Regions from separate parts of the Bacillus sp. SRI_025 genome, predicted to be linked through region 4. Evidence: riboswitches for the same ligand, from Rfam matches in the RefSeq annotation. Region 4 holds a riboswitch; each other region holds the start of a gene.
What was found. A riboswitch is a leader RNA that binds a small molecule or an ion and turns the genes downstream of it on or off. The one in region 4 is predicted to bind S-adenosylmethionine.
Positions count from the first base shown of each region.

Region 1 (4,963 bases), on a different contig from region 4:
CGATATTGGGACAAGAGGACTTAGCGTGAGACGTGCGACCGTGGCAGGTCAAATCAAACCAGGGATCCCTGTTTGGCAAACAGGAGAAGAAAGTAAATTCCCTTTCATGTCTTATGTGATTTTCCCGGGAAATGTTGGGTCAAAGGATACGTTAAAAGAAGCTGTAGACATACTTGAAGGATAAGGCATAGGGGGTGTTTGCGCCCCCTTATGTACCACAAAGGAGGAAAGATCATGTCGTTAGTGTTTATTGGACTTGGCGTTTTGTTATTGCTTTTACTCATGGTTGTCTTTAAGTTAAACGCTTTCATTTCTTTGATTATTGTCTCTTTAATTGTTGCTGTGTTAGAAGGGATGACACCACTAGAAGCGATTGCTTCCGTCGAAAAAGGACTTGGAAGTACGCTTGGACACCTGGCACTCGTTCTCGGTTTTGGAGCGATGCTTGGAAAATTGATGGCTGATTCTGGCGGTGCTCAGCGTATCGCGATGACACTCATTGACCGATTTGGCATCGGAAAAATCCAATGGGCGACGATGCTGACTGGATTTGTGATTGGAATTGCTCTATTTTATGAAACCGGATTCATTATTTTAATTCCATTAGTCTTTACGATCGCTCAGGCTGCAAGACTTCCTGTGCTGTATGTGGGCATGCCGCTTGTCGCTGCTCTCATCACCACACATGGCTTCCTCCCTCCTCACCCAGGGCCGACTGCCATTGCGAATGTCTTTCAAGCAAACATGGGACAAACCTTATTGGTTGGGATTATTTTAGCGATTCCTGCTGTTTTAGTAGGTGGACTTCTGTTTACAAAACTATTTAAAAAAGACCAGTTGCACGCACATATCCCAAAGAACTTATTTAATCCAAAGGAATTCACAGAAGAAGAAATGCCTAGTTTCGGCATTAGCATTTTCACCGCTGTTTTGCCTGTATTGCTTATGACTTTCAGAGCATTTCTAGAAATTTTCTTCCCTTCCTCCCCATTGCTGCCTACCGCTGAGTTTTTAGGCGAACCGGCGATTGCACTATTAATCTCAGTGCTGCTTGCCATCTACACGTTTGGGCTTGGAAGAGGAAAGAGCATGCAGGACGTAATGAAGTCCATCGCGGATTCTATCGGCTCTATTGCCATGATTTTATTAATTATTGCGGGCGGAGGCGCCTTTAAACAGGTGCTCATTGATAGCGGCGTCGATCAATACATTGCAGGGATCATGCAAGGAAGCACACTTTCTCCCCTGCTTCTGACTTGGCTCATTGCTGCTGTCCTTCGTGTCTCTTTAGGATCAGCGACTGTCGCCGGTCTCACGGCAGCTGGCATTTCTGCACCACTGATTGGCCTGACGGGTGTCAGCCCTGAATTAATGGTGATCGCAACAGGTGCCGGCAGTATCACGTTCTCTCATGTGAATGATGCGGGTTTCTGGATTTATAAAGAATACTTTAACCTATCAATGGCTCAAACCTTTAAAACGTGGACATTGATGGTCACCGTGCTTTCACTTGTCGGACTTGCTGGTGTTCTTGTTGCTGATTTGTTCATGTAGGAAATTAAATTGTAAAAACCATTGACTTTTCCCTAAAAACGTTGAATAATTGTGTTTATTAAGAAAATTGAATCAAAAGGTAACCTTATTAAGAGTGGTGGAGGGACTGGCCCTGTGAAACCCGGCAACCGCTGTTCCTAGGAACAGAATGGTGCTAATTCCTTAAGCAAGCAGATGCTTGTTTGAAGATAAGGCAGAGTTCTCACAGTATATGATGCTCTTCCTTATCCAAGGAAGAGCTTTTTTATTTGATTTTTTAACCTGAAGAAAGAAGGGATTCAGCATGACACAAGTACAAACCATTGGAAGGAAAACAACGAAACCGCCATACCGCGCAGATCAAGTAGGAAGCTTACTTCGTTCAGAACGCATCAAGGAAGCACGCAAGCAAAAAGCAGACGGTACGCTGACAGCAGAGCAGCTCCGACAAATTGAAAACGAAGAAATTACACGTATTGTAGAGAAGCAAAAAGAAATTGGGTTAGAGGTTGTCACAGATGGTGAGTTCAGACGTGCATGGTGGCATTTTGACTTTCTGGAAGGACTCGATGGGGTTGAAGGATTTGAAGCAGATCAGGGCATTCAATTCCATAACACGACGACAAAAGCAAGAGGGATCAAGGTAACAGGCAAGATCGATTTTACAGATCATCCAATGTTGGAGGATTATCGTTTCCTTCACAGCGTCGCTGGTGATCATACGGCTAAAATGACGATTCCAAGTCCGAATATGCTCTTTTTCCGTGGAAAGCTTGAAGAAGGAGTGTATGACAGCTTAGAGGAATTCCACCATGATGTGGCACAGGCGTATAAGAAAGCCATCCGTGCTTTTTATGATGCAGGCTGCCGCTACTTGCAGCTGGATGATACGGCATGGGCCGTGTTCTTTTCTGAAAAAGGTCACGAGCAAATCAAAGCCTTTGGCCGTGAAGAGGATGAACTTCGTGAGTCGTTTGCGAAGACAATCAATGAAGCTGTTGCCGATCGCCCAGAGGATTTGGTGATTACTATGCACATTTGCCGCGGTAACTTTAAATCAACTTGGGCTGCTGAAGGTGGTTACGAAGCAGCGGCAGAAACAATTTTCGCCGGCTTAGATCTTGATGGTCTCTTTTTAGAATTCGACGACGATCGTTCTGGCGGATTTGAGCCTCTTCGATATGTGAAGAACCCAAACCTTCAAATCGTACTAGGCCTTGTCACTTCAAAATACGGTGAGCTTGAGCCAGTTGAACAGATTAAAAAACGCATTGAGGAAGCGGCTCAATATGTGGACATTAACCAAATTTGTTTGAGTCCACAATGCGGATTCGCCTCAACAGAGGAAGGCAACCTGTTAACAGAAGAACAGCAATGGGAAAAACTGCGTCATGTGATTGAGATTGCTGATCAAGTGTGGACTTCTTAGTCCCTTTGACGAAAAAAAGACAAACCGCCGTATGAGCGGTTTGTCTCTTTTTGTTAAGCGTCTAAATGATCTCCATTCGTCGCAATCACTTGTTTATACCAATCGAAGCTTTTCTTTTTCTTTCTATCTAATGTACCGTTTCCTTCGTTATCACGGTCGACATAAATGAAGCCATAGCGTTTTTTCATTTCAGCCGTTGATGCGCTGACTAGGTCAATTGGGCCCCAGCTTGTATAACCGATCAGGTCTACTCCGTCTGCGATGGCTTCTCTCGCCTCTAGCAAATGACTTCTGAGGTAATCAATTCGGTAATCGTCTTGAATTGATCCGTCTTCTTCTACTTGATCGACAGCACCCAATCCATTTTCTACGATAAACAATGGTTTTTGATAGCGGTCATACAGTTGATTCAGTGTTGTACGAAGTCCTTTCGGATCAATTTGCCAGCCCCAATCACTTGCTTCTAGATAAGGGTTTTTCACACCTTCAAATAGGTTACCGCCAGTAACTTGTTCAAGGACCTTTGGATCTGTACTCGTTACAAAACTCATATAATAACTGAAGCCAATATAGTCAACTGTATGGTTTCTTAAAATGTCTTCGTCCCCGTCTTGGAACTCAATGTTGATGTCATTTTCAAGGAAATAACGTTTCATGTAACCTGGGTAATATCCTCTTGCCTGTACATCTGAGAAGAACAATGTTTTACGGTCTTGCTCAATTGCAGCAAACATATCCTCTGGTCTTGAGCTGTACGGATATGTGGTCATCGCTGCAATCATACAGCCAATTTTTGCATCTGGAATGATTTCATGTCCTGCTTTAACAGCCAGAGCACTTGCAACAAATTGGTGATGCGCTGCTTGATATTGAATGCTTTTCTCGTCTTCCCCTTCTTCAAATACAAGCCCGCCACCAGTGAAAGGTGCATGTAACACGACATTTATTTCATTGAAAGTCATCCAATATTTCACTTTATCTTTAAAGCGAGTGAACAATGTTTTAGCGTATGTTTCATAAAGATCCACAAGCTTACGGTTTCTCCATCCACCGTAGTTTTTCACAAGTGCAAGCGGCATTTCATAGTGAGAGATCGTGACAACTGGCTCAATTCCATGCTTATGCAGTTCATCAAATACTTTTTCATAAAAAGCGAGGCCTGCTTCATTCGGTTCCGCATCGTCGCCATTTGGGAAAATACGCGGCCAAGAAATAGATAGTCTGAAGCTCTTGAATCCCATTTCTGCAAAGAGTGCAATATCTTCTTTATAGCGATGGTAGAAATCGATGGCATCATGATATAAGTTTAGGTCTTTCATTGATTCATCGAATGGATGCATAATACCATTTGGCGATACATCAGCTGTCGATAAGCCTTTTCCATCTTTATTATATGCGCCTTCAACTTGGTTGGCTGCAACAGCGCCGCCCCATAAGAAACCTTTAGGAAATGTTTTTTCTAACTTGTTCATGTTGAATGCCCTCCTCTTTTTCTTCTACACTGACTGTAAGCAGTGTCTCTTTCACTGTAATCGCTCCATCTGTTTTCGCATCAACTTGAGCATAATCATTTGTGTTGGTAACAATAACAGGTGTGGTCACATCATAGCCTTCTTGCTGAATACCCTTGATATCAAATTCAACAAGCAAATCTCCTGCTTTAACAAGATCACCGGACTGCACATGACTTGTGAAATACTTTCCGTCAAGCTTTACCGTGTCAATCCCGACATGAATAAGAAGTTCTGTGCCTTGGTCACTCTTCAAGCCAATGGCATGTTTTGTGTGAAAAATGGTTTCAACCTTGCCGTTGAACGGTGCAACAACGCGTCCAACAGTTGGTACAATGGCTGTACCTTTGCCCATGATTTCATTAGAGAATGTTGCATCATTTACTTGATTGAGCGGCTTTAATTGACCTTCAAGCGGGCTTTGTACCACTTCATTTTGAAGCGCTGCTGTGTCTTTTTTTTCTTCTGGTTTGTCTGCTTTTTTATCATC
Region 1 covers NZ_JBYEGB010000001.1:741,035-745,997, forward strand. Annotated here, with positions in the region: gene AC20OE_RS03820 (four-carbon acid sugar kinase family protein) at 1-184, shown strand, start outside; gene AC20OE_RS03825 (gluconate:H+ symporter) at 235-1,554, shown strand; SAM riboswitch class I at 1,637-1,749, shown strand; gene AC20OE_RS03830 (5-methyltetrahydropteroyltriglutamate--homocysteine S-methyltransferase) at 1,838-2,962, shown strand; gene bglH (aryl-phospho-beta-d-glucosidase) at 3,016-4,434, opposite strand; gene AC20OE_RS03840 (beta-glucoside-specific PTS transporter subunit IIABC) at 4,406-4,963, opposite strand, start outside.
Region 1: linked by a shared signal. The riboswitch ahead of AC20OE_RS03830 (5-methyltetrahydropteroyltriglutamate--homocysteine S-methyltransferase) and the one ahead of mtnW (2,3-diketo-5-methylthiopentyl-1-phosphate enolase) in region 4 are both predicted to bind S-adenosylmethionine.

Region 2 (4,963 bases), 200 kb from region 4:
AAATGTACCTGCATAGGTAGATAAGATTTTGATTTTTGGATTGACTGATTTGGCGCCTTTTTGAAACCCTTTTTCAAAACGATGAATGACGTCTGCATCAACACCGCCAACAAATCCAATGACATCGCTTTTTGTTGTCATCGCAGCAAGTGCACCTGCTAAATAGCTGCCTTCCTCTTCTTTAAACGTCACAGAGGTCACATTTTTCAGCTCAGATACGGCATCGATCAGAAGAAACTGCTTCTTCGGATATTTCTTTGCGACTTTTTCTAGGTCTTCTTGCATACTAAAACCTACACCGATAATGAGATCATTACCATCTTTTACGAGTTCTGTCAGCCCTTTTTCATATGTATCAGTTTCTGCAATTTCTCTATAATCAAATTCAATGCCAAGCTCATCACGTGCTTTTTCTAATCCTTTAAATGATGAATCGTTAAATGATTGATCACCAAGACCATCATCTGTGAGCATAACGCCAATATGCTTCGCAGTTGATTTTGGCGACCCCTCCTGTTGATTACCGCATGCGGCGAGCACCATAAGCATGGCTGCCATCAGAAGCAATGAAATCTTCACTTTCATCCAAAAACACACTCCTTTTATCATCCTTACTCCTTTTTTATCGGATTTGAGGGGCGTTGTTTCAATGCTATAGTGAAGGTTTTCATGACTTTTTTCATAGAAAAAATCCATTATTTAAGACAAAAATAAAAAAGTGAGCAAATGCTCACTTTTAGATCATTGACAAAGGGCTAAAACGAACTTTATTTTAGAACTTTGTCTTCTTTTCAGCGTGACCTGAAAACCTTTGCAGCCCTAGGAAGGACGAGTACCGGAGCGGAGCGAATTGAGTATTCGTGAGCACCGGCACGCAGGACTGACACCGAATGCGAGGGTTTGTCTGCACGCTGAAGTGAGCAAATGCTCACTTTTTCTCGTATGTCCAGCCTTCTTTTTGGTAAACGAGATCATTTTTCATCAGATGACCTAGTGCTCGTTTAAAGGCGGCTTTGCTCATTTGAAATCTTTCGCGGATATCCTCTGGATCACTTTTGTCTCCGTAAGGCATGGCGCCGTTTCTTGTTCTCATATAGGTTAAAATTTCTTCTGCATCGACAGATAATGCATCCTGTTTTCTAGGAAGCAGAGAAACGTTCACGGTTCCATCCTCTTTCACTGCAATAACGCGTCCTGTAACGGTCGATCCTAGTCTTGGCTCTTCCTTTCGTTCCGTGCGGTGAATAAACCCTCGCACACCTGTATCTGTCAACATAAAAGAACCTGTCGCAATTAAACGATAGATTGTTCCAGTAATTTCTTTGTTCATTAAGGTTTCTGGTGCCTCAGTAAACAATTCACTGATCACGTCTTCTGTGGCTGGTTTTGCGAACATTCTGCCGTAACTTGTGACTTTCAGCATACAGTAGAGTTTGTCTCCTTTTTTCGGCCATGCTTCCTCAAATGGCGGGAGGTGTTCTGTTGCCACAAGTGCATCCTTTGACAGTCCAACATCGACAAATGCGCCCATGTCTTCTACCACGTCTACAACTTCTACCCAGCCATATGTATGTGCGTTAATTGTAGGAATTTTCATTGTGGCAGCGAGTCTTTCTTCATGATCTACATATAAATAAACCTCTACTTCATCTCGGTCATCAAGATCCTCTGTCATTTCACTGCGGTGCAGGAGAACCGAATCTTCACCATCTGTCAAAAAGTAGCCGTATTCCATTTCGTTCTCTATTTGCAAGGTCAGTTGCTCACCTGGTCTCATGTTCTCTTCCTTCCTATCTGCCCATAAAAGAGCGTTCGTTCATCTTTTGATTCACTTTATTCTACTATACTTCTCCCCGCATGAACATCTCTAGTTCTGTTAGCTAAAGTGGACAAACTGGTCACGATTTATACCGCAGCCGGCTGAACTCTTTGCCTCAACTCTTCGATAAAGTTTCTTCTTCGCCTATTGGCATGATAAAATAGACGCAATATCAATACTTGGAGGTCATGTGTGATGGCAAAAGAAAGCTCATTTGACATTGTATCGAAAGTCGAACTGCCTGAGGTGCAAAACGCTGTTCAAGCAGCGCTGAAAGAAATTAAAAACCGTTATGATTTTAAAGGAAGTAAAAGTGATATTTCTCTCGAAAAAGAAGAACTTGTTCTCATTTCTGATGATGACTTCAAGCTTGAGCAGCTAAAAGATGTACTTGTGACAAAGCTGATCAAACGAAATGTGCCAACTAAAAACATCGATTACGGAAAAACCGAGCATGCCCTTGGCGGTACAGTACGCCAGCGTGCGAAGCTGATCAGCGGGATTGATCAAGACAACGCTAAAAAGATCAACGCACTCATCAAGCAGTCTGGCATCAAAGTGAAATCACAATTTCAGGATGACCAAGTGCGTGTGACAGGGAAAAATAAAGATGATTTACAAGAGGTTATTTCTCTTATGCGTAAGGCTGATTTGCCGATTGATGTCCAATTTATAAATTTTCGATAAATTTCAAATTTTCCATTGATTATTTCTGCATTTTTCGTTACAGTTGATGGAAGTTCAATTCATTGACATGTTCATATTGCTTTCTTATCAAGAGAGGCAGAGGGACTGGCCCTGTGAAGCCTCAGCAACCGGTGTAGTAGAAATCTATTTTCTATGACCAAGGTGCTAAATCCAGCAAGCAACTGCTTGGAAGATAAGGAGAAGAATTACGATACAGCCAAAAAGTCTTCTTCTTATCAGAAGGCTTTTTTTGTTACATAGAAATAAGGAGGAATACAATGGGCCTATTACAAGACTTACAAAATCGCGTGCTGATAGCTGATGGAGCGATGGGAACACTTTTATACTCTTACGGCATTGACCGCTGTTTTGAAGAATTAAATTTATCGAAAGAGGATGAAGTGAAACGCGTGCACGAAGCATATGTGCAGGCAGGCGCTGACATCATCCAAACGAACACATACGGTGCGAATTATATTAAACTGTCCCGCTACGGCTTAGAGGAAGAAACGAAACGCATCAATACAAAAGCGGTACAAATTGCAAAAGCAGCCGCTGGCTCCGCTTATGTTCTCGGAACAATTGGCGGCATTCGAACGTTTAACAAAAATGCCTACTCTATAGAAGAAATCAAACGAAGCTTTAGAGAGCAGCTGTACATCCTATTAAATGAAGAGCCTGACGGATTATTGCTTGAAACGTATTATGACATAGAAGAAGCGAAGGCTGTTCTCCAAATTGCTCGCAAAGAAACGACTCTCCCGATTGTCATGAATGTCTCTATGCATGAACAAGGCGTTTTGCAGGATGGTACCCCGCTGAAGGATGGTTTATCTGAGTTATCATCTCTTGGTGCAGATGTCGTCGGCATCAACTGCAGGCTGGGCCCTTATCACATGATTCAGGCACTCGAAGGCGTTCCACTTTTAGAAAATTCGCATTTATCAGTCTATCCTAACAGCAGTCTCCCCTCTCTTGAAGAAGGCAGACTCGTCTATGATACAGATAACGATTATTTCCGAAAAAGTGCACTTGAATTTAGAAATCAGGGCGCACGCATTATCGGAGGCTGCTGTGGAACAACACCTCAGCATATTAGCGCAATGGCTGAAGCGATCAAAGATTTAGCACCGATCACTGAAAAAGAAGTGAAAGTGTTAAAAGAAGAAATCATTTCCATCCAAGATCAGCGCACTGAGCCAGGTCTTGATGAGCTGGCTGTGGAAAAACGATCGATTATCGTAGAGCTCGATCCGCCGAAGAAGCTGAACTTCGAAAAATTTCTCGTTGCTGCAAATGAATTAAAGAATGCTGGCATTGATGCGTTAACGTTAGCCGATAATTCTCTTGCGACTCCGCGCATTAGCAATGTCGCTTGCGGCGCATTATTAAAGCAGCAGCTTGATATGCGTTCTCTTGTTCATATCACATGCCGCGACCGTAATTTGATTGGGTTACAATCCCATTTAATGGGGCTCGATACTCTTGGATTAACCGATATTTTAGCGATCACAGGCGATCCATCTAAAATTGGAGACTTCCCAGGTGCAACATCTGTGTATGATTTAACCTCCTTTGATTTGATTCGTCTCATCAAGCAATTTAATGAAGGCCTTTCTTTCTCAGGAAAGCCTCTTGGCAAAAAGACCAATTTTTCAGTGGCTGGCGCGTTTAACCCAAATGTGCGTCATATTGATAAAGCGGTCAAACGTCTTGAGAAAAAAATCGAATACGGCGCTGATTATTTTATTTCACAGCCTGTTTATTCTGAAGAACAGCTTGTGAAAATTCATGAGGAAAGCCGCCACTTGGATAAACCAATTTACATCGGAATTATGCCGTTAACAAGCAGCCGAAATGCAGAGTTTATTCATCACGAAATTCCCGGCATCAAATTATCTGATTCTATTCGTGACATTATGGCTAAGGCTGGCGAGGATAAAGAAAAGCAGCGAGCAGAAGGTTTAGCGATTGCCCGCTCTTTATTAGATACAGCCTGCGAATTGTTTAATGGCATTTATTTAATTACTCCTTTCCTTCGATCAGATTTAACAGCAGAACTGACCACCTACATCCATCAGAAAGAAAAGGAGTCTAACATCCATGTCAACTATCACTGAACAGCTCAAAAAACGCATCCTCGTCCTTGATGGTGCAATGGGCACAATGATTCAAAACGCCAACCTGACAGCAGAGGACTTTGGCGGAGAAGAGTATGAGGGCTGTAACGAGTATTTGAATGTGACAGCCCCTCACATCATCCGTGCGATCCATAGGGAATACCTCGAAGCAAGTGCCGATCTCATTGAAACAAATACGTTCGGCGCGACAAAGCTCGTCCTTGATGAATATGGGCTTGGCCACCTTGCCTATGAACTCAATGTTCGAGCTGCACAGCTGGCAAAGGCTGAAGCAGACCGTTTCTCCACACCGGATAAGCCACGTTTTGTTGTAGGC
Region 2 covers NZ_JBYEGB010000003.1:300,873-305,835, forward strand. Annotated here, with positions in the region: gene AC20OE_RS11265 (BMP family lipoprotein) at 1-585, opposite strand, end outside; gene AC20OE_RS11270 (CvfB family protein) at 929-1,777, opposite strand; gene AC20OE_RS11275 (YajQ family cyclic di-GMP-binding protein) at 2,015-2,506, shown strand; SAM riboswitch class I at 2,588-2,706, shown strand; gene AC20OE_RS11280 (bifunctional homocysteine S-methyltransferase/methylenetetrahydrofolate reductase) at 2,785-4,626, shown strand; gene metH (methionine synthase) at 4,610-4,963, shown strand, end outside.
Region 2: linked by a shared signal. The riboswitch ahead of AC20OE_RS11280 (bifunctional homocysteine S-methyltransferase/methylenetetrahydrofolate reductase) and the one ahead of mtnW (2,3-diketo-5-methylthiopentyl-1-phosphate enolase) in region 4 are both predicted to bind S-adenosylmethionine.

Region 3 (4,963 bases), on a different contig from region 4:
ATCCTCTACTTCAATGACCCCATATACAGTTCCATTATAGGATAAGCGTACGATATCGCCTTGATGGATTTCCGCCGCCTTTTCTTTTGTCACTGGCAGTGTAATAGGAAGAGACCAAACGACACCACTTGCTAGCCGCATACTGCTCACAACTGCTTCATAATCAGCTTTTGTTAAAAACCCTTCAATTGGACTATATCCGCCAATTGCAATGAGTTCAAGGTCTGCAAAGGAGATCGCATCTAGTTCAATTTCCTTTGCAGCTGTGCTGAGATCATATTCTTCATTTACTCGATTAATTAATACGCCACCATGTGGTGTTAAACTCATTTGTTCATCTTCCTCTCAATGTTCATATTTATTAGATGTTAATAGTCGGATTTGTGATTAAATCCCGCCGCCCTGTTCATGAATAGAGCTGCTCTCATTTTTGACTGCCTTCATCAGACTCAGCGCACCAAGTGAGGCAAGCAGTACACTCATCATGATAAAGATAGAGTAATAGTCTCCTTTTAAGAAAAGGCTCACCAGCAAATACGATAGGCTGAGTGATAAGAAGGGTGACACCACCCACACTTTCAGCATTTTTTTCACAACATGTTTGTGAAAAATGTTTGGCCCGCCTTTTGCCATTCCAAGCCCGATAATAGACGAGGAGGTGATTTGCGTAAGCGGAACAGGCAGCCCAAAAATAGAGCTGACGATGACAAGCCCAGCACCGGTACTCGAAAGTAAAATCCCTTCGCCTGTTTGATAGCGGGTGATTTTCTTTCCGTTTGTTTCTAGTACCCTTCTCCCAAGCAAAAGGGCACCAAGTGCAACAAAGATCCCGCCGTAAAGAGTTCCTTGCCCGACTGACAAAACGCCTGACGCGACAAGCGGGCCGACCGCATTTGCGACATTGTTCATACCAGCTGAAAACGCCTCTAGAAATCCGCTGAGGATTAATACGACAGATAAAATAGCTGTGCCTTTTTTAGACAGCTTCCGTTTAGGGAACATTCTGATGATTTTGACGACAGCAAAGGTAAAAAGAAAGGCGAAAATCGGGATGATCACCCAAAATGCCACAATCACTAAAATGGATTTCACAAACAATACTTTATACGCGACTGCCACACCAACCACAGCCCCTACTGTGACCTCACTTGTTGATAAAGGGATCGCCATCAGATTCGCTATAAAAAGTGATAGTGCAGCAGAACCAATGATAATACAAACGATTTCAAGTGTAATGACTGATTCTGGCATAATACCAGAGCTGATCGTTTTGACGACCTCACCGCCGCCAATCACTGAACCTGCTAAAATCCCAACTGCACAAACGCTGAGCGCATAAATGGGCTTTTGAATCGCACCTGACCCGTACGCAATGCCCATAGAAGCAGCTGCTCCGCTTGCGCCTATGTTTAAAGCAAAGAATAGACTAAATAAAATTGCGGCGATTTCCATACATTATGCTCCCTTACTCATGTAATCCGCACTCTGTCTTTGCTGTGCCTGACCATCTGCCAGAACGCAGATCATCTGCAGTAAATGCTGGCTGTGTACACGGTGCACAGCCGATACTTGGATATCCTTGGTCATGCAGCGGATTATAAGTAAGTTCCTCTCTAGATGCATATCTCCATATGTCCTTCCACGTCCAATGGATAAGCGGACATACTTTCACTGATTTGAATTTTTCATCCTTATTTAAGAAATTCGTCCCTGCTCGTTTTGGTGACTGCTCTCTTCTTAAACCGGAAAGCCATGCTGGATAACCAGATAGGGCTTCTTGCAAAGGAATGACCTTACGCATATGGCAGCAGCTTTGAGGATTTGTTTTCCATAATTGTTCACCGTGCTGCTCATTTTGCTGTTCAACCGTCAGCTCAGGCGTTTTCAGTTCAATGTCTAAGCCCGGGTATCTTTCCTTTACCGCATCAATTGTGTCGTATGTTTCTTTAAAATGCAGACCTGTATCTAAAAAGACAATTTTCGCATCTTTTTTTACTTTTGCAATCAGATCAATCAGAACGATGCCCTCAATCCCAAAGCTGCACGCATATACGAGCTGGTCACCATAATGACCGTACGCCCATTTCAGTACAGACAGGGCTCCTTTATACAAATCATCTTCTTGAAATGTAATGGACGGCTCTTGCCAATTTTCATAAGTTAACATGATTTCTCCCCTTCCGGAGTACAGCTCATATTGCTTTTATCCGCACTACTTCAATCTAATTTTTTCGTTCTTTTCCACTTGAATCACTTGACCGTCCTGAACAATTAACGTTATTGAACCGAATTTCATATCCCCAATCAGTTCTTGCATATGCTTTACTAAGTCCTCATCCTGATTTTGTTTCACTTCCATCTCCTCTTCCTCCTCACCGTTAAAATAAAAAAACTTTCTTTCAGTCCGAAAGAAAGATGAGGAAGCTCACGATTTCCTTATCTTTCAAAATAGAATCATTTTGCAGGAAGTAGCACCTTGCGAATCGCAGGTTGCCGGGTTTCATCGGGCCAGTCCCTCCACCTCTCTGGATAAGAGTTTCAATTTGTCTTAAATATTAACACAATTCAAACAAAAGTCAACCCGACTTTATTGATAGGATTAGTTTTTATTAAAATTTGAGTCTATTTTACTATTTTTACCTAAATAAAAAACTGTGCGGGCAGGCACAGTTTTTGTTAACGATGGGCTTTCACTTTTCAGACCGTTTCTTCCATCCAAGATTCTGAGGAAGGATCTTGTCTCCAGCGTTTTAGTTTGTTCATCGCAGCAGGCTCAATCGCTTTCAGTTCAAGTGCCACGTCTGTCAATGTGTCATAGTCTGTTAGGGTGACATATGGAATATTTTTTTCTTGAAAGGCTGCCGCTGCTTTTGGCAGTCCGTATGTGAAGATCGCGGCAACTCCTAGTACCTCGCAGCCCTCATCTTGAAGAGCAGCGACCACTTCAAGCACACTGCCTCCTGTGGAAATAAGGTCTTCTACGACGACAACCTTTTGGCCTTTTGATACGGCCCCTTCAATTTGATTTCCTTTTCCATGTGCTTTCGGCTTACTTCTGACATAACACATCGGGATGTTCAAGCGGTCTGCTGCTAATGCCGCATGAGGAATGCCTGCTGTTGCAGTACCCGCGACAACCTCTGCTCCCTTGAAATGAGTGAGAATTAAATCTTTTAGACCTTCAGCAATGTCGTGTCTCACTTCTGGATATGACAATGTCAGGCGGTTATCACAATAGATCGGTGATTTTATACCGCTCGCCCATGTAAACGGTTCGTCTGGTTTTAATGAGACCGCTTTGATTTGTAATAGATGTTTCGCGATTTTTGATTTCATCTGGCAGTCACTCCCACTCTTTCAAAATTTGATGATAGGCTTCTATTGGTTTATCAGCTTTTGTGATTGATCTTCCGACAACGATTTGTGAAACACCTTGCTCTTTTGCATAGGCCGGTGTCGCTACGCGCTGTTGGTCATCGGTTTGATCATTCGGTAAGCGAATTCCTGGCGTTACAGTGAGAAAGGATGGTGAAATATGTTCATGAAGTGCTTTAGATTCATGAACAGAGCAAACAACCCCGTCTAGCCCACTTTCATATGCTAATTGTCCGTACCGGATAACAGTCTCTTGCAACGGATGGTCAATGAGTAATTCGTTTCTCATCATGTCTTCTGACGTACTAGTCAGCTGGGTCACTGCAATAATGCCCGGGCGGCTTTGTCCAGCAGGAGTCCCGCTTTCAAGTCCCTCTAACGCAGCCTGCATCATCCGTTTCCCGCCAGCAGCATGCACATTGACCAAATCAACACCAAGTGCAGCAAGCCGGTTCATCGCTTTTTGCACAGTAGTTGGAATGTCATGTAATTTTAGATCAAGAAAAATGCGGCAATTTTTTTCTTTCAGCGCATCAAGGATGGCAGGTCCTTCTTGGTAAAACAGCTCCATGCCAACCTTTACGAATAATGGAGTGCTTTCAAAACGATCTAAAAAGGCGTGGGCCTCCTGTCCTGATGGAAAATCAAGCGCGATGATGGGCAAGTGCTTCATGTTTCCAGCTCCTTCCGATGCATTCCTCTACAGATGAATAACCATATGCTGCTAACACATTTGGCAGCTCTTCAATAATTTCTGGGCAAATAAATGGATTCACAAAATTGGCTGTGCCGACAGCTACTGCACTTGCACCTGCTAGTAAAAATTCAAGTACATCTTCAGCACTTTGCACTCCGCCCATCCCGATAATCGGAATAGAAACCGCTTGACTCACCTCGTGTACCATGCGCACAGCGACCGGTTTGACAGCTGGTCCTGATAATCCACCTGTTTTATTGGCAAGGATGGGTTTCCCAGTTTTTAAATCTAAACGCATACCGATTAATGTGTTAATCATGGTGAGTCCATCCGCTCCAGCAGCTTCAATCGCTTGAGCAATCTCCACAATATTGGCTACGTTAGGTGACAGCTTGACATAGACAGGTACAGAAGAGACTTCCTTGACCGCTTTTGTCAATGACGCCGCCATATTTGGATCTGTACCGAAGGCAATTCCGCCTGTTTTCACATTTGGGCAAGAAATATTCAGTTCAAGGGCATGAACATTTTTTGCTTGGCTGATTTGCTTGGCTACTTCCACATAATCATCAACCTGTGAGCCAGCAACATTCGCAATAATAGGTGTATCAAATTGTTCAAGCCAAGGCAGCTCATTTTCAAGCACGCCTTTTAGACCCGGATTTTGAAGGCCGATTGCATTAAGCATACCAGCTCCTGTCTCGGCTACCCTTGGCGTGGGATTGCCAAATCTCGGTTCAAGGGTTGTGGCTTTGATCATGATACCGCCTAGCAATGATAGGTCATATAAGGATGCAAATTCTCTCCCGAACCCGAAGCAGCCTGATGCAGGGATGATTGGATTCTTTAAAGATAATCCGGGTAACTCAACGTTTAGCATGACAATGCCAC
Region 3 covers NZ_JBYEGB010000004.1:85,113-90,075, reverse strand. Annotated here, with positions in the region: gene sat (sulfate adenylyltransferase) at 1-330, opposite strand, end outside; gene cysP (sulfate permease) at 388-1,452, opposite strand; gene AC20OE_RS12750 (phosphoadenylyl-sulfate reductase) at 1,466-2,167, opposite strand; gene AC20OE_RS12745 (DUF2292 domain-containing protein) at 2,213-2,317, opposite strand; SAM riboswitch class I at 2,434-2,536, opposite strand; gene pyrE (orotate phosphoribosyltransferase) at 2,698-3,336, opposite strand; gene pyrF (orotidine-5'-phosphate decarboxylase) at 3,344-4,048, opposite strand; gene AC20OE_RS12730 (dihydroorotate dehydrogenase) at 4,020-4,952, opposite strand; gene AC20OE_RS12725 (dihydroorotate dehydrogenase electron transfer subunit) at 4,946-4,963, opposite strand, start outside.
Region 3: linked by a shared signal. The riboswitch ahead of AC20OE_RS12745 (DUF2292 domain-containing protein) and the one ahead of mtnW (2,3-diketo-5-methylthiopentyl-1-phosphate enolase) in region 4 are both predicted to bind S-adenosylmethionine.

Region 4 (4,963 bases):
TTGTTTCTCATGAAAAAGAAGATGCTGATACTCATTCATCAGGTTGTCCAGTTCTTGACTATATTTAATTGTCATCTCACCAGTGTACCCTTCCACTTGAGCAGCTTCTACCATCTGTTTTCTCTTCTCATCAATGGACATCAGCAATTGTTCTTTCCTTACATAAATATTCATGATCTCAGCTCCCGCAATGATTTCGACTGTCTATGCTCAAAATGATCCGACACCAAAATTATACTTTATTTGTAAATTAAATTAAATATGCTTATTTTATTTAATTTTTTACAGCCTAAAGACCTTTTACCCAATCAAATTTGGGGGTAAACTTCAAATTTGGACAGGACTGTCACATTGATTAAACAGAATTTTATCCTATACAGAAGATCAAAATCAACTATTTTCTTTCACATTTTATGTCTAATTTCCTAAAAAAAAGCTGATCTTCCGCCTCATGCGGAATGATCAGCTCTATCATTAAACCGTTTCTTCCTCGTAAATTGGCACCCAGCCCTCAGTTGTGACAAATATGCGAACTGCGACCACTTTGCGATCCTCTTGAAGTGTAAAGTAATGACGGATGTTTGGCGGAACAGAAATTAAATCACCTGGGTTCAATCTTACATCAAAAAAGACGCCATCCTTGCCTTGAATAGCAAAGATTCCGTGCCCGCTCACAATAAAGCGTACTTCATCATCTGTATGGTGATGCTCACGTTTAAAGTTTTGGAGCAGCTCATCAAGATTTGGCGTGGCATCAGATAATGAAATCACATCCTGCGCTTTGTACCCTCTTTTTTCAGAAATACTTTGGATTTCCTTTTGGAAAACAGTCAAAATCTCTTCCTTTTCCTCATCGGTTAAATCATACTTTTCTGATAAACGGTTTGGCAGCTTTTCAATATCCCAATGCTCATAAATAACCCCTTGGTTTTCTAAATATGATGCAACCTCTTGCTCGTTCTCAAGTAATGTGTTCTCTTCATTGTGAATCAAAATCGTCGCCATGTGCTTTTCCTCCTTTTTATCTTACAAGCTGCTGTTGATACAGCGCTAATTTTAAGTGATAGCTAAATAAAAATTCATATGCTTCTAATACTCGTTTTGCTTCAAAGGCTGTTTTTCCCCAGACCGTGATGCCATGATTGCGAATGAGTACAGCACCAGATGACGCCTCTAGTGTCAGATGTTTGGCAAATTGCTCTGCAAGATGCGGAATATGAGCTGGATTTTCAATAATCGGAATCGACACTTCTGCATCCTCTTCCCAATAACCAAGCGCTTTGATGATTTCGTTGCCTTTAAAACGAATCTCTCCCTTATCCCCATACAGCTCTGACATCACATTATTATCAATGGTGTGGACATGGAGACAGCAGCCTGCTTTCGTCCGTTCATACACGTACGTGTGAAGCAGTGTTTCAGCTGATGGCCTAAGCGTCTCGTTCGGATCATGGGGCTGGCCTGCCGCATTTACTAGCACAAAATCTTCATTTGTTTCTTTTCGTTTATCTTTGCCGCTTGCCGTCACCAAAAACGTGATTGGATCATCCGACACCTTGATCGATAAATTACCGCTTGTTCCGAAAAACCAGTCTCTTTGGGCCAGTTCACGTTTAACGTCTGCTAGCTCCTGCCAGCGTTTGCTCTTTGCGTCTGCCATTCCTTCACTTCCTTTATTTGAACAAATTGCGCGTGTAGATCAACAAATGTGTCAAACTCCTTATGTACGAGCCCGAGCTCTTGACATTCATTGAGCAAGTAGTCGCGCGCAAACGTAAGATCTGCATGTTTCGCCGCCTCCACATCAGTCACTGAATCTCCGATCATGATGATGAAATCATCCTCATGAGTCAGGTTTCGAATGATTGAGGGCTTGCAGCATCCGCATCCATTTTGACATTGCGTATCGCAGGCATGCGGCCATTCAATCTGAATATGCTCTTCCCCAAATGATGCATGATTGCAATAAATATCGTCTCGATCGACAATGCCTTCGAGGATGGGGTAGACAAAAAAGTCCATCCCCCCACTAAGTACATAGAAAGGAATGTCTGCTTTTTTTACCTCATCCACAAATTCCTTAAATCCTTCTCGAATCTCTGTATCCTCTAAAATAAATGATTGAATGGCTTCCTTCTGATCACTTGTCAGTAATTGAAACATCTGCCCGACGCCTTCTTGAATGGTAATTTCCTTTGACAGGACACCATCCTTCAGTTTCGTCCATTCACTCGGTGCAAACTGTTTCATGATGCGGATGATATTATCATTTTTTGTAATTGTTCCATCAAAATCACAACACACAATTGGTTTTTTCATTATTCTGCTACCCTTCCCCAAAGATCAAGTGCCGCTTTTAAGTCTTGGCAGGAAGCCGCCTTATCTTGGATAGACTCTTCCTGTATAACGGCATCAATGATCGAACGAAATGCCTTCCCTCCGCCGATGGCTCCCCGCGGATGTCCGTGAATGCCTCCACCTGCGTTAATCACATGATCAATTCCAAAATCTTTGATCAATACTGGAACCATTCCTGGATGAATGCCTGCTGACGGGACAGGGAATGTTTTTTGAACCGTATCCTCTTTCACGCAAGCTTCATAGATTCCAAGGGCATCCTTTTTCGGAAGTGCAACCGATCCATAAGGTGAGGGAAAGAGGCTCAGATCAGCGCCAGCATATCGGTTTAATTTGCCTAAAAGAAGAGAATGCGAGAATCCATATTCAGTAGAGGATGTCAATGCACCACTCACTGCGGGATGCGCCATAATAGGCAGTGGAATATCTGGATCCTCAGCTAAGCTTTGCATGACATCAAGACCGTAAGCAAAGACATTGAATAAGAGCGCATCTGCTCCAAGTTCAGCGGCCTTTCTCGCTCGATCCCTCAGGTCAAAGGTTCTGCCCGTTAAATTGACAGCATACAGCGTGCGGTGTCCTGTCTCTTCATAGATTTCTTTTAAAATCTCTTTTCCTTCTTTGATTCGCTCTTCAAAAGGAGCTAATGGACTTTCAAATAAAATTTCATCGTCTTTGATGAGGTCAACCTCGCCTAATGCCTGTAAACGGAGCTGCTCTTTTAAATCCTGCATATCACGGCCGATAACACCTTTAAAAATACTCATCAATAATGGACGATCAAATACATTTACCTTATTTCGTATGCCATCAATTCCAAATGCCGGTCCTGGCAGGCTTTTTTTAAATTCTTCAGAAAATTGGATATCGACTAGCTTCACTTTTCCGTCTAGTGAAAGCTTTCCAAAAATCGTCGTGAAAACAGCTGGTAAATCTGCTGAAAAGTTTGCCTCAGGATAAGCAATGGTCACCTCTGATTGATAAAGGCCATTTTCGGCTGGAGCAGCCTTTTCTAATACTTTTTCAACTCGGCCTTTATGCTTTTGAAGCTGCTCCTTTTTGAGCTGAGGCAAATCCGTCCATGATCCAACTGTTAAACCAAGCGCGATCTGCTCCGCTTTTCGATTTATTTGTTCATCCTCTCGATGTGTTAATACGTATGTTGCCAGTAATTCACTCACTAGGAATCCCCTTTCGATTGCATCATGCATATGTTCAATAAAAAAACCTCTTCAAGTGCTTCTTGAGCGCCTTAAAGAGGTTATTTCGTGTTATTCATCCGAATCTTATCTCTCAGCGCTTGCTGCAAGAATTAGCACCGTGCTTCATGGAAGTCGGTTGCCGGGCTTCATTGGGCTAGTCCCTCTGCCTACTCTTGATAAGAATATTCAATTTTCTTAAATATTGCCTGAATTATCGCACCATTTTTTTATGTTGTCAATGGCTTTTTTTCAAACAGCTTCAAGGCAGCGATGCGCTGAGCAGCTTCTTGTAACCGCTCCTCGCTTGTTAGAAGCCCTACTCTCACGTACCCTTCACCGTGAGCACCAAAGCCATTACCTGGCGCTACAACAACATGCGCTTTTTCTAATAATAAATCAGAAAAGGCTTCAGATGTATATCCTTCTGGCACCTTTAACCAAGCAAAAAATGATCCCTTTGGAGCACTGACTTCCCAGCCAATTTCTTTGCAGGCAGCTATCCACACATTCCGTCTTTTCTCATATCGGTCATTTTGCACCCGTACGCACGTTTGATCGCTTAATAGGGCTTCCGCTGCTGCATCTTGCGTGGCTTTAAACAACGAGACAAACAAATGATCCTGATAAAGCTCAATCGCTTCAATAACAGACGGATTACCTGCTGCAAATCCTACTCTCCACCCTGCCATATTGTACGTTTTAGACAATGTGTAAATTTCTATTCCCGTCTCTTTCGCTCCATCTACTTGCAGAAAGCTGATCGGCTTTTCTCCATCAAATCCAATGCCGCCATATGCAAAATCATGAACAACACAAAGCTTGTGATCTTTCGCAAATGTCACGGTTTCTTCAAAAAATGAACGGCTTGCCGTAGCCCCCGTCGGATTGTTGGGGTAATTTAAGTACATTAATTTCGCCTTTTTCTTATCATCCTCAGGCAGCAAATCGTAGTCAGGTAAAAAATCATTTTTTTCAAGAAGTGGCATGGTCACCATATGAGCTCCAGCAAGTACAGCACCTGACCAATAATCAGGATAACCTGGGTCAGGGACGAGAAGCGTATCACCCGGATTCAGCAGGCATTGAGGCAGCTCAACAAGCCCTGCTTTCCCGCCAAATAAAATCGCAATTTCCGTCTTTGGATCAAGCGTAACGCCATATTCTCTTTCATAAAAAGCGGCAGCGGCCTTTTTTAATTTCGCTGTTCCACGGAATGAGGAGTATTGATGATTTTCAGGTTTTGCTACCGCTTCCTGCATGGCTTTTACAATGTGCGGAGGAGTTGGCTGATCAGGATTTCCCTGCCCCAAATTAATGATATCTGCCCCTTCCTGCACTTTTTTCTGCACCTTTTGGACAAGGGACGCAAAAAATTGTTTCGGTAATTGTTTCAACACATCTGA
Region 4 covers NZ_JBYEGB010000003.1:105,021-109,983, forward strand. Annotated here, with positions in the region: gene AC20OE_RS10185 (aspartyl-phosphate phosphatase Spo0E family protein) at 1-174, opposite strand, end outside; gene AC20OE_RS10190 (1,2-dihydroxy-3-keto-5-methylthiopentene dioxygenase) at 475-1,005, opposite strand; gene AC20OE_RS10195 (methylthioribulose 1-phosphate dehydratase) at 1,022-1,660, opposite strand; gene AC20OE_RS10200 (2-hydroxy-3-keto-5-methylthiopentenyl-1-phosphate phosphatase) at 1,624-2,319, opposite strand; gene mtnW (2,3-diketo-5-methylthiopentyl-1-phosphate enolase) at 2,319-3,539, opposite strand; SAM riboswitch class I at 3,642-3,743, opposite strand; gene AC20OE_RS10210 (pyridoxal phosphate-dependent aminotransferase) at 3,788-4,963, opposite strand, start outside.